2 regions of the Paenibacillus sp. FSL R7-0179 genome follow, and region 2 is predicted to be linked to the other one. Evidence: riboswitches for the same ligand, from Rfam matches in the RefSeq annotation. Region 2 holds a riboswitch; the other holds the start of a gene.
The links. A riboswitch is a leader RNA that binds a small molecule or an ion and turns the genes downstream of it on or off. The one in region 2 is predicted to bind cyclic di-GMP.

Region 1: another riboswitch for cyclic di-GMP. It lies ahead of MKX63_RS16130 (thiamine pyrophosphate-binding protein); the one in region 2 lies ahead of MKX63_RS17640 (PA14 domain-containing protein).

What each region holds. Positions count from the first base shown of each region.
Region 1 is NZ_JBBOCC010000001.1:3,675,039-3,681,382, forward strand. It holds gene MKX63_RS16120 (hypothetical protein) at 1-31, opposite strand, end outside; gene MKX63_RS16125 (carboxymuconolactone decarboxylase family protein) at 182-556, opposite strand; gene MKX63_RS16130 (thiamine pyrophosphate-binding protein) at 607-2,250, opposite strand; cyclic di-GMP riboswitch class I at 2,367-2,463, opposite strand; gene MKX63_RS16135 (methyl-accepting chemotaxis protein) at 2,966-4,216, opposite strand; gene MKX63_RS16140 (helix-turn-helix transcriptional regulator) at 4,290-5,243, opposite strand; gene MKX63_RS16145 (SDR family NAD(P)-dependent oxidoreductase) at 5,377-6,219, shown strand; gene serA (phosphoglycerate dehydrogenase) at 6,312-6,344, opposite strand, start outside.
Region 2 is NZ_JBBOCC010000002.1:191,212-197,555, reverse strand. It holds gene MKX63_RS17645 (glycosyl hydrolase) at 1-239, opposite strand, end outside; gene MKX63_RS17640 (PA14 domain-containing protein) at 434-2,836, opposite strand; cyclic di-GMP riboswitch class I at 2,851-2,931, opposite strand; gene MKX63_RS17635 (sugar phosphate nucleotidyltransferase) at 3,070-4,443, opposite strand; gene MKX63_RS17630 (hypothetical protein) at 5,104-5,493, opposite strand; gene MKX63_RS17625 (UDP-glucose dehydrogenase family protein) at 5,543-6,344, opposite strand, start outside.

The sequences.
Region 1 (6,344 bases), on a different contig from region 2:
CAGTGTCTGTCTTCAGAATAAATTGTCCCATGTTGATCTCTCCCTAAGTGTAATTTGTAATACCTCCAAACCATCATTCCAGCGACTCCATTCGACAAAATCGCATTTGATTTGGGATATTTTGCCTTCATTATAACCAGATCATGTTGAAATGTGCAATCAAAAGTCGAAAATTGTAGATTTATGAAGATTTTTCTTTAATCTCTTCCAGGGTATCCAGCAGCACATTAAAGGCCGAAATCACCCGGGGGGCACCAACGCAAGGAGTGAGATGCAGCAGCACCCCCTTAATCTGATCGACGGTCATGCCAACGCGAAGTGCCATTACATAATGAACCCCTAGCTGCTCATATTGCCCCATCGTAATCAGAGACGAGATCACCGCGATCTCCTTCCAGTCAGAGCCAATCGTGGTCCGCTGAAAAATATCACCATAGGCATTGCCCATAATATACTCGGCTAATTCCGGAAAATGCTCTTTAATCGGAGCCAGGGCTTTGGCCCCGTAATCTCCTGAGAGATCAGTGAAATGTTCGAGTCCGCTGTTCTTGTTCATGCTTTTGGCCTCCTGATAGTAGGTTAGAAAAAGTATGCGAATGCGGCTTCTTACGTAAGATCCAGCGTGCGGTGAGCCGTAGGAGGCATCTCATCACGGTCAGTCAGCAGCTCAATGACAGAGGTCTTGTTAAGTGCGATAGCCTCGCGGATTGCGGCGGCGAACTCCTCCTGCGTCTCACAGCGGAAGCCGGCTGCACCCAGCGATTCGGCGAATTTCACAGCATCCATCGGAACCTCGAAGATCGTACCGTCAATCCGGCCGGTCGTTTTCTCCATGCCCTTGAGCGCCATATCCAGCTGCATATTGTTCACCACGATGAAAATCACCGGAATATCCTTGCAAACGGCCGTGTTTACTTCAGCTCCTAGCATCATAAAACAGCCGTCACCGGTTATACAGAGGACGGTCTCCCCGGGAGAGGCTGCCTTGGCGCCGATGGCCATGCCAATTGAATTGCCCATGCAGGCAAAGTAGGCATCGAATATGAAGCTGCCGGGCCTGCGGACATTGAACCATTTCACCGCATTGAAGCCATGGCTGCCATCATCTACGAACACGCTGCTGTTGTAGGGGATTAGTTCGCTCATCGTGCTCATTACCGAAGCCAGAGATAGTCCCGCCAGCACGGGCAGCTCGTCATTGTAATCATTGGAGATAGTAATTTCATGCTTGGTGACTGTTGAGGGGTCCAGCTTCTGAAGATACAGCGCCAGGTTGTCCCTTAAGTCTCCGCCGACAGCGATGGTGGACGAGGTGAGGATTTTGCCGACAAAGGTTGGATCTACGTCGAACTGAATCAGCTGTTGCGGATGATTCTCCGGCTTCAGGTTGCAGATGGTCATGTCGCTGAGACGGGAGCCCAGAACAATGAACAGGTCGCTGTTGTTCAGCAATTCATCGCCGTGCGACGAGCCTCCAACACCGACAGGACCGTGATAGAGAGGGTGATCATAAGCTATGGCGCCTTTGCCGCCTGGAGAGGTGACTACAGGAATGTTGAAGGTTTCGGCCAACTGCACCAGTTCCTGATGCGCCCCGGAGCGGTTAACGCCTTTACCGGCAATGATCAGAGGGCGGGCGGATTGATTAATCGCCGAGATGACCCGGTCATAGTTCTGATAACTGACCAGTCCCTCGCGCTGCGGCAGAACAATCCGGCATTCCGCGAGCCGCTCTGTCTGCACATCAAACGGAATGCAGAGATGGACCGGACCTTTCCGGTCACCGAGGGCGATGGATAGGGCATGGTTGAAAATCGTGCTGAAGTGATCGCCGCGTTCTACGAGCTTGCTGAAGAGGGTGGCCGGCCGGAACATATCCGCCAAATCAGCCAGATAGGAAGTGGAATCCTGACATTGGGGAATGCCCAGCTCCTTGATGGACTGATGGCCGGTGATGAAGAGGACGGGAAGATTATTGGCCTTGGCATGCGCTGCTGCGGTGAGCAGATTCGTTCCGCCCGGACCGGAGGTGCCGAAGGCTACCCCGAGGCTGCCGGTCTTAAGAGCGTAACCGCCGGCGGCGAAGCCGGAGCTGGATTCGTGCCGGCCGGGGATGAACTCTATGCCATAGTCGACCATTTTCAAAGCGATGGGGCAAATAGACTTGCCTATGATACCAAAAGAATGAGTGACTCCCAAATTACGTAAAGCTTCCGCCATATAATCTGCAACTGTCTTCAGAACATCCACCCCGCATGTTGTTATTTGTATAAGTCAGCAATAGAAAACCTGTACTCAACATTGGAGCACAGGTCTGTTGCACGAATCACCATAATCAAACGCGAAACCTAAGGCGTTCACAGTTTTTCAGCAACCTGGCTGTCATGATCCCACTTTAGAAATGAGACTGTAGATCCATGGCTTTGCGTCATTCCCTTTCGGTGAATTTTGCCGGTATGCGGTTATAAATCAATCTGTGGAGAATTTTCCTTTACAATATATTCCTTGCTGCTCTTTTGTCAATAACCCCTGTGAGAAGAAACTCGGAATTTGCCGAATATTCAGGAATAAAAAGGGCTGAATATTTGGAATTTCAAACTTTTGAAAATGGTTGTCCCTGGAAGACTAAAGTCTTAAAATGCAAATGAGAATTCTGGGCTATTATTATTAATAGTAAGTACAAAGACTTATTGCAATCCTGAGTTACTGCAAAATGTTAAGAATTCACTAGATATACAGCACTTAAAGATTCGATGATAGGACTTAAGTAATGGACAGGTGAGATGTTGGCTTATAGACAAGCTAAGACAATAGAACGACTATAGTAAAGAAGTGCAAAGCATGCTTTTTACCCTTATGCACAATTTCAACAATTTGTGAATATTACATAACAATCTTAGTTTAGCCAGAGAAAAAGAGACACCACCCGCAGAAAATCCCGCAGGCGTGTCTCTTTGTACCGAAGCTAGAATTTGAAAATATGAATCGTTTTTTGCAGATTAAAGACGGCGGAGGTCATCTTCTCTGTCTCCTCAGCCACGGATTGCAGCGCGTGAATCTGTTCGTTCATTGCGGCAGATACCTCTTCGGTCCCTGCGGCGGTCTCCTGGGTGATGGCTGAGATATTCTCGATCGCGCCGGAGATCTTGAGCGCGCTCTCCAGCATAAGGTCACTCTCTGCGGAGAAGGAAGCGATCTGCTCGGTTATGTATTGGACACTATGCACAATTTGAGCAAAGATGTTAGCCGTTTCCGTTATCATTTCATTCTGTACCTGAACGACCTCTTCGTTAATGGCGATATTATCGATGGCCTGCTTGATATCCGCTTCAATGCTGCGGACCAGTCCGAACACCTCTTTGGTGGAAGCGGTGGATTCCTCGGCCAGCTTGCGGACCTCCTGGGCAACAACTGCGAACCCGCGGCCATGCTCACCTGCACGGGCAGCTTCAATGGAAGCATTGAGCGACAGCAGATTGGTCTGTTCGGCAATTTCGGTAATTGTCTTGGTTATCATCGTAATGCCGCGTGCGTTCTGTGATAGGGCTTCGATCGTATCCGCCACCTTTTGGGTAGCCTGGATGTTCTTACGCATGCCTTCGGCTTGGGTATCCACGGATTGCCGTCCCTGTTCAACCAATTCCAGCGTATGTACAGATCTTCTATTCATTTCTTTAGTTGAGTTCGTATAATTGGAGACTTTGATTTCGATATCCTTGATCGATTCGGTCATATCAGCGATATCCACCGAGATTTCGTTAGCACCCAGAGCCAGCTCATTGGAGGAGGAGGCCACCTGAGCCATTACAAATTTCAGGTTCTGATTCTTGTCTTCAATCCCGCGGCTGGCGTCCATAACCTGACGGGTAATCTGTGAGGCATCGGTGAGGATTTTTTTGAGCTTGTCAATCATGGTGTTGAACGAGCGGCTAATGTCACCCATCGAGCCATTCTCGTCGGCACGGCTGGTGAAGTCGCCTTTGGCAATCGTGTGCGTCACATTGGAGATATCCTCAAATGAAGATGTAAGCGTTCTCTCAATGAAGCGCGCAAGCGGGTAAGTCAGCGCTGCCAGGACGGCGACAAGAATAATGCCGATGAGCAGCCTGTCCATCAGTATTAGTGTGATTAAGACAGGGACAGCGAATAAAGCGGCAACCAGGTAACATCCGGTGACGATTTTTTGTTTCAATGGAAGCTTGTTCATCCAGTCCATAATGTAGAGTCCCCCTATAAATAATAATGTGTATTGTAATATTATAGGGGATACTAGTGCATTTGGTCTATTATTAAAAATCGTATAATGCTGCCGCTTCACGCAGAGCTGAAGCAACCGTATCCGCAAGCTCAGGCGGTGCCGTTACCTTGATGCCCTGACCCAGGGACAGGATGATCCGGCTCGCAGACTCCGGCGTGTTGAACTCGGCCTCGGCCCTAATCCAGCCTGGGGCCTCAGAAGGCTCCTGGTGCATCAGGGTGACGTAACGCTCCTTCTGCAGCTCTTTCATTGTGCGGTCCCTGACAAGCAGGCTGGCGGGGTACCGGGGCAAGGCAGACTTGAACGCAGCGGTGGAGGTCTCCCAGTACTCAGACAGGACGAAATCCTCCGGCCGCTCAAAGGACTCCTCTGTGACTTTGGCCTCAGTGATTCTGGAGACCCGGTATGTCCTCAGCTCACTGTCATGTCCGGCGGCCAAATACCAGACGCCGCGCTTGACTACAAGCCCCAGCGGTGCAACCAGCCGCTCGGCAGCGTCCTCCCCGCGCAGATAGGTGATGATCACCTTGCGGTTCTCCCATAAGGCTCCCTGCAAAGCGGGCAGGCAGGGATAGGTCTCCCCAGAGGGATGCCACCCGGCTCCGTCGATGTGAATCCGCTGGCTGAGGAAGCTGAAGGGGGTGAGGGGCTGCCTGGTAGCAGCGGCCTGCAGCTTGCGGGATGCTGAGGAGAACTCCTCCTGAATGCCCAGCGCGTTCAGAATCGCCGGATCGGCGGGCACCAGCAGCGCGGCAATCTCCTTGGTGTTCATTCCGCTCAGGGAATTCCGGTAGCCTTCAGCCAGCTTCCAGCCGCCTTCCCGGCCGCGCTCCGCCAGCACGGGGATGCCGGAGAAGCTGAGTGCCTCCATATCCCGGAAGACTGTACGCTCCGATACCTCCAGCGTTTGTGCCAGCTCCTTGGAGCTGATTTTCCCGCGGCTCTGTAAAAGTTGAACAATAGTGATCAGGCGATCCGCTCTCATTCTGCTGCCTCCCTAAATGTATTATTTATATATGTCAGTGGTTGTCATGTATAAGGTATATATTAGACAAGAGTACGGATTAGCGCAAATGATCTTCTAATCCGGGCATGATAGACGAAAGGGAGCGGATCAAATGACAAATCTGCAAGGGAAAGTGGCATTGGTAACAGGAGGGAGCAGGGGGGCAGGCAGAGGCATTGCGCTGGAGCTGGCGAAGGCAGGCGCCTATGTATACATTACGGGCAGGAATGCCGGTATGCCGCAGGAGGCACAAGCAAGAACGCTTGAAGGGGTGCTGGCTGATATCCGCCGTTCAGGCGGGGATGGAGCGGTGATCCGCTGTGATCATACCAATGACAGTGAGACAGAAGCTGTGATCCGGCAGATTAACGCAGAACAGGGCAGACTGGATATTCTGGTCAATAACGTCTGGGGAGGGAATAGTCTCTCTATCGAAAATGAGCCGTTCTGGAAGCAGCCGGTGCAGCATTGGGATCATATGTTCACTGCCGGGGTCCGGGCGCAGCTGATGACTAATTATTATGCCATACCACTGATGCGCAGGGAAGGAACGGGGGCGGGGAAATTAATCGTTCATACGACCTTCTGGGATGAGTATAAATACACCGGAAACTTCTACTATGATCTGTCCAAAAATGCGCTGGTGCGCATGGCCTACGGATTATCTCTGGAAGTGGCTGCGGACGGCATCGCGGTGATTCCTGTCTCTCCCGGCTGGATGCGGACTGAGCTGGTCCTGGACAGCTTCGGCACAGATGAAGAGCACTGGCAGGAGGAGGAAGGACTAAGGGAGACCGAATCAACAGCCTATATCGGACGGGCAGTTGCAGCGCTTGCTGCCGATCCTGAAGTGATATCCATGACGGGTGTTCCACAGAAGGTAGGGGACCTGGCACGGAAATACGGCTTTACGGACACCGACGGCCGGCAGGTGCCTGCCTACCGGATTTTATAGAAATATAAGAATTACGCAAAAAACACTCTTTGGAAGTGCGCAGCCCTGGGGCCTGCACTCCCGAAGAGTGTTTTACTTTGGAAAAATAAGAATTAGAGCAGAATAATCTCCTCAGCGGTGTTGAT
Region 2 (6,344 bases):
AGGTAATCATGCTGGCCGGAGATCATCCCCTTGCCGCTAAGATCACTGAGATAGCTTAACAGTGCGGAAGCCTCCTTGGAGGCCGAAGGATTAATGGGCTTTATGGGAGCGGGGGCGGCAGGTGCCGTAACCTTGGCGGCTGCGGGCAGACTGCGCCCTTCCCCCCATGGAAGTAATGAAAGGATAAGGATTAGAGGGAAAATAGTTGTATATAGCCTGTACTTACGGTAAGTGTTCAATGTAATCTCCTTTCTCCAGCCACACTTCTCCGGCAGAACCCTGAGGTTATACCACCCGGATTGTCTGCCTTTCTATAGCTTAGTAGCCCTGCTGGTAAGCAGGGCCATTAAGAGTGTGGCTTACAGGATTTATAATTGTAACGTCTTAACCAGTAACAGCGCCAATGATGAACACAGCTGCGGACCTTATGAGCTTAGGAAGCGGACGGGAGGAACAGCGCGCTTGCCGGAACGGTACCCTTGGCCTGGCTCGGACTCTGCCACATCAGCCGCGCTTTTGCATCCCCTTGATTCTCATAATACTCTACCTGGATATCATACAGCTCGCCTGCGGTCAGGCTGATGCTGCCCATGCGTTCAGTGCCGCTCTGCTTCACCCAGCTGTCAATCACAAGCTCACCGTTCACCCGTACGCGGATACCGTCATCGGAATGGGTATAGAACTGATAAGTCTCCGTGTACAGCGGCTTAATCTTCCCGCTCCAGCGGACAGAGAAGAAGTCTATGCCGATAGCGGCATCCGGCGAGCCCTGGCGCCAGTTGAAATCAAGCACAGCATCGGTACGCACTACAGCGGGTTCGCCCGAAAGCGTCATGTTATTGAAGTATTCCGCGTACAATCCATTAGCAGCAGGGACTTCTACCGGCAGATCCACCGGTGTTGCTGTAGGAGTAGGAACGGGAACAGGAGCCGCTGTCGGCGTTGGCACCGGTGTTGGCGTTGGTGTCGGTGCCGGTAATGGCGTCAGTGTTGGTGCTGGCATTGGTGTCGTTACTGGTGCCGGCGTTGCTGTCTGCGCTGGTGCTGCTGTCGCTGCTGGTACCGTGGTCGGTACTGCGGTTGCAGCCGGAGCAGGTATGGATGTGTTGCCTGCCCTGGAGAAAAGCGCACTTGCAGGTACGGTTCCCTTCACCTGGCTGGGACTCTGCCACATCAGATGAACATTCGCATCGCCTGCATTCTCGTAATACTCTACCTTGATGTCGTACAGTTGCCCGGCAGTCAAGGCTATGCTTCCTGTGCGGGCCGTTCCGCTCTGCTTGACCCAGCTGTCAATGACGGCTGTGCCGTTCACCCACAAGCGGATACCGTCATCCGATGTAGTATAGAACTGATAAGTCTCACTGTAAGCGGGCTTAATCTGGCCGGTCCAGCGGATCGAGAAGTAATCTACTCCAAGTGCGGCATTAGGGGTACCCTGACGCCAATTGAAGCTGATGACATCATCGTTACGGACCATAACCGGTGTCCCCGAGAGCGTCATGTTCTTGAAGTATTCTCCAAGCAAGCCATTCTGGGCAGGCTTACCCTCCGTATCACCGGGAGTTGGGACCGGCTTCGGCGCAACGGTAGGTGTTGCGGTAGGCGTTGCAGTTGGCGTCGGTGTTACGGTTGGTGTTGGTGTCGGCGTTGCAGTTGGCGTCGGTGTTACGGTTGGTGTTGGTGTCGGCGTTGCAGTTGGCGTCGGCGTTGGTGTTGCAGTTGGTGTCGGTGTTACGGTTGGTGTTGGTGTCGGCGTTGCGGTTGGCTTAGGAGCCGCCGCCGGAGCAGACCAGGCCTTATATTGGTCACGGGTCAGTGTGTAGCTGTCATTCATGAAATTCTTGATCGTAGCTGTGCTGTTATTCTCGTAGAGCATCTTGCCCCAGTTCATCATAAACACATAATTCTGCTGGGTCAGCTTCAGCTTCGAGATATTTGGCATTTCACCGTTCTCGCCGATGCCTATCGGCTTGCCGCCAGCCAGGCTGGTCAGATCATCATGGTATTTATTCAAGTAGTCATTATTGTATATATCCGCCGCCAGCACATCCACTCTGTCCGCACCCGGATAAGTCCGTGGATAGGGATCGGAGTTTGCATTCGGCGCATTCGGGTTCCATACCCAGAGCAGATTATTTAACTGATGAACGTTCACGAACCGGTCATACATAATATTCCACAATGCTGCAAAATTATCTTTCTTCCCCCACCAGAACCAGCCGCCGTTCATTTCATGGTAAGGTCTCCAGAGGATCGGAACTTTGGCATCCCGCAGGCTTTTCAGAGAGACAGCTACTTTATCCAGATCGGTGATCAGCGCATTATACTCTGGTGTTCCGGGGGTTACGTATTTGTTAAATTGCGCCTGGGTGATTGACTTCTGCACATTGGACCATTCGTACTTGGTGCCCGGCAGATTCTGGTGGAAGGTCATAGCGACAATGCCGCCTGCTCTGGACCAGTTCGTCGCACTCCAGACGATATTTTTGCGTTGTGCAGCTACTCCGCTCTCACTCTGCCGACCGATTGCTCCAAGCTCATAACCATGCAGTGCTGCGTATTGTCCGCTTGTTCCCTTCAGCTTGTTGCTCAGCTCATCCGGACTCTCGAAATAGTCATGCTGGCCTGTAATGATTCCATTTCCCGAGATTTCATACAGATTGTTCAGCAGCTTGACCGCCTCGGCTGAGGCGTTAGGGTTCACCGGCGCTCCTTCAGAAGGGGCAGCCTTGACGGTGGAAGGGGCGATTCCCAGTCCCACAGGTACAGCAGACCATACCACGGCCAGCGACAGCACAGCGCAGAGCAAACGAGACTTACGGTAAGTTTTCACAATATTCTCTTCCTTTCGGTAGCCAGGCTGCCACTCTTGCGAAGGCCCTATAGCTTTGCGTCCCTGTCTTTCGATCAGGTTTGCCTTTGTCGTTTTGGAAGGATCAATCCCTCTTACCGTAAATTATCGTCTTTATGCAATTTTTTTGTAGAGCAAACGCGAATTTCTCCGAATAAATAGTTCCGAGTACCTGTTTTGATTTTGTAACAATTGGTTAAATAGATAAGTTAGACCTATGAAATGAACTGATGTAGCGCTATATCCTCCCAGTCCAGAGTAATACGGATGTTGTCTTCCTCTACCAGCTCAGACCCGGTCTGCACCTCAATGAATTCCACATCGGTAAGAGCCAGAATGGCATGCTTGGTCCCTTCCGGTATCCGCACCACATCTCCCGCCTTCACCGTATGCATCTTCTCATTGATGACTATGCTGGCTTCCCCGCTGACGAAGGTCCAGATTTCACTGCGTTTGTGATGCAGCTGATAGCTGATATTTTTACCCTCATTGATGAAAATCCGCTTGGTCAGCACCTCGTTGCCCTCGTCATATTTCACATAGTCGATCACCTTGTAGTGGCCCCAGCGGCGTTCCTCGTACATCGGTCTTTGTTCAAAGGTCTTCAGCACTTCCTTGATCCGCGGACTCTCGGTCTTATGTGTCACCAGAATGCCGTCCGGGCTGGCGGCGATAATCAGATCCTTCGCCCCGATCACGGTAATCGGAATATCCAGCTCGTTAATGAGCGAGGTGCCCTCGGAGTCTGCCGTTACGAAGCCCTTGCCGACATGGTTGCTGGTCATTTCCTCGGTCAGGGTGTTCCAGGTACCCAGGTCCTTCCAGAATCCTGCGTACGGCTGCACGACGATGTTCTCCTCTTTCTCCACCACTTCATAATCGAAGCTGATGGAAGACAGCAGCTTATACTGCTTCTGCAGCTCCTCGTAATTCAGCGGCAGCCCTTTGCGCTGCAGAATATCCAGCAGGTAACCCAGGCGGAAGGCGAACACCCCGCAGTTCCAGAGCGCGCCCTGGCTGATCAGCTCCTCGGCCTGCACACGGTCCGGCTTCTCCTGGAAGTGGCTGACCTGCAGATAACCATTCGCTCCCGCATCTGCGCCCGTTGGAATAATGTAGCCGTATTTCTCCGAAGCATGCTCGGGCACTACGCCCATCAGCGCCAGGTTCGCTCCGCTCACCAGCATAGTGTTCTCCAGCTGCAGCACCGTTTCGAAAAAGGAGGATTCCACGTATGGGTCCACCGGCAGAATCGCCACGGTCTCGCTTGGGGATACTCCCGCGATGGAATATAGATAGGCCGCCGTCAGCGCAATGGCCGGGAAGGTATCCCGCCGCTCCGGCTCCACGATGATCGGCACCCCGCTGCCGAGCTGGCTCTGGATCATCTCCACCTGGCTGCGTCCGGTCGCCAGATAAGAGGACCCGGCCATGCCGTTCTCCTCCAGCTGTCTCCATACCCGTTGTACCATTGATTCCGGTTCACCTGCCGGACTTGCCAGTACCTTCAGAAATTGCTTGGAGCGTGAATCATTGGACAACGGCCAGAGCCGCTTGCCTGAGCCGCCTGATAGAAGTACTAGTTTCATAGTGAACCCTCCATATCGTATTGTTATTGGGTATTTCTTATTGCGGTTGTAGGTTAAAACCCCGCCTGTTATGAGGGTCGCTGCAAGGAATTTTGGGCTTACGGCCGCTGCCCAATTTGGATTTCCTGATTAAAACCGCTCCTCGCGGTAGAAATCCAAATACAGCATATGCTTCCGAAGCGAGCTTTCCTGCGGAAAGCTTTTAGGCGGACGCTACGCTCCTACAGCTCCAAAATTCCTCTCCGCTCCATTTCATAACAGGCTTGTGATTTCATAACCGCTTCGCCCGCAGGCGAAGCTCCCGGCTAAAGATCCGGGTATTGCCGGCCTGTTGTAGCGGCAATAGGGCCGGGCTGCCGCTTGTTCCAAGGGCTTGCCGCACAAATTTGCGGCGGCAGAAGCTGGTTAGTTTAAGTACGGGACACAAATGCTGCTCAGTTGCTCCAATTGGCTCGAATCCGAGAAATCAGGGGCATTTGTGCTCCTCATTTCCTCCATTTTGCTCGTATCCGGGAAATCAGGGGCACTTGTGCTCCTCATTTACTCATTTAGCCAACTTTTCCGGGATTCAGGGGCACTTGTGCTCCTCATTTCCACATCCAGCCAACTTTTAGCACCTTCAGAGGGATTTATCCCTCTCATTTCACCGCGTAGCCCACTTTAGGCACATTCAAGGGGATTTATCCCCTTCATTTCGCCGCGCAGCCCACTTTCGGCACATTCAAGGGGATTTATCCCCTTCATTTCACCGCGTAGCCCACTTTCAGCGCATTCAAGGGGACTTATCCCTCTCATTTCATCGCGCAGCCGACGTTCGGCGTATTCAACGGGATTTATCCCTCTCTTTTCGCCGCGCAGCCCACTTTCGGCCCATTCAAGGGGATTTATCCCCTTCATTTCTCCGCGCAGCCCACTTTCGGCCCATTCAAGGGGATTTATCCCCTTCATTTTGCCGCGCGGCCCACTTTCGGCCCATTCAAGGGGATTTATCCCCTTCATTTCGCCGCGCGGCCCACTTTCGGCCCATTCAAGGGGATTTATCCCCTTCATTTCGCCGCGCAGCCTACTTCCGGCGTAACGCCTTCAAGTGGATCGCCAGCTACACCGCGCCAGCCACGCTGGCGGAGAATCCGCTAAGCCCGCCCATCTGCGGGCGGCCGACGGAGATGTACTCAAGGCCGGTGCCCTCGATCTGCTCTTTGGTATAGACGTTGCGGCCGTCGATCAGCACCTGGCGGCGCATGGTTCCCGCAAGGGCGTGCAGGTTGATCTCCTTGAACTGGCTCCAGTCGGTCAGCAGGCAGACGGCATCGCTGCCCTCGGCTGCCTCTTCGGCCAGTCCGCACCAGCGCAGCTGCGGATGATCGTATTCCTTGCGGAAGTTATCCGCAGCGATGGGATCGTACAGCTTCACAATGGCGCCCTCGGCGACCAGCGCCTCGACGATCTCACGGGCCGGAGCCTCGCGGACATCATCGGTATTGGGCTTGAAGGCAAGCCCCCAGATGCCGATAACTGCACCGCGCAGGCTGCCGAGCGATTCATGGAGCTTGGAGATAATCATGAAGCGCTGGCCTTTATTGACTTCAACGACGGACTTGAGCAGCTTGAACTCATAATCCACGTTACCGGCAATCTGAATCAGCGCATTGGTGTCCTTCGGGAAGCAGGAGCCGCCATAACCGATACCGGCTTGCAGGAAGGTCGAACCGATTCTCTGGTCCATCCCCATGCCGCCTGCGACTTCGGTGACATCCGCTCCTACCTTTTCGCAAATGTTGGCAATCTCATTAATGAAGGAAATCTTCGTCGCCAGAAAAGCATTCGAGGCATATTTGATCATCTCGGCGCTGCGGATATCCGTGACGAATACATTCTCTGTGAAGCCCTTATGCAGCTCG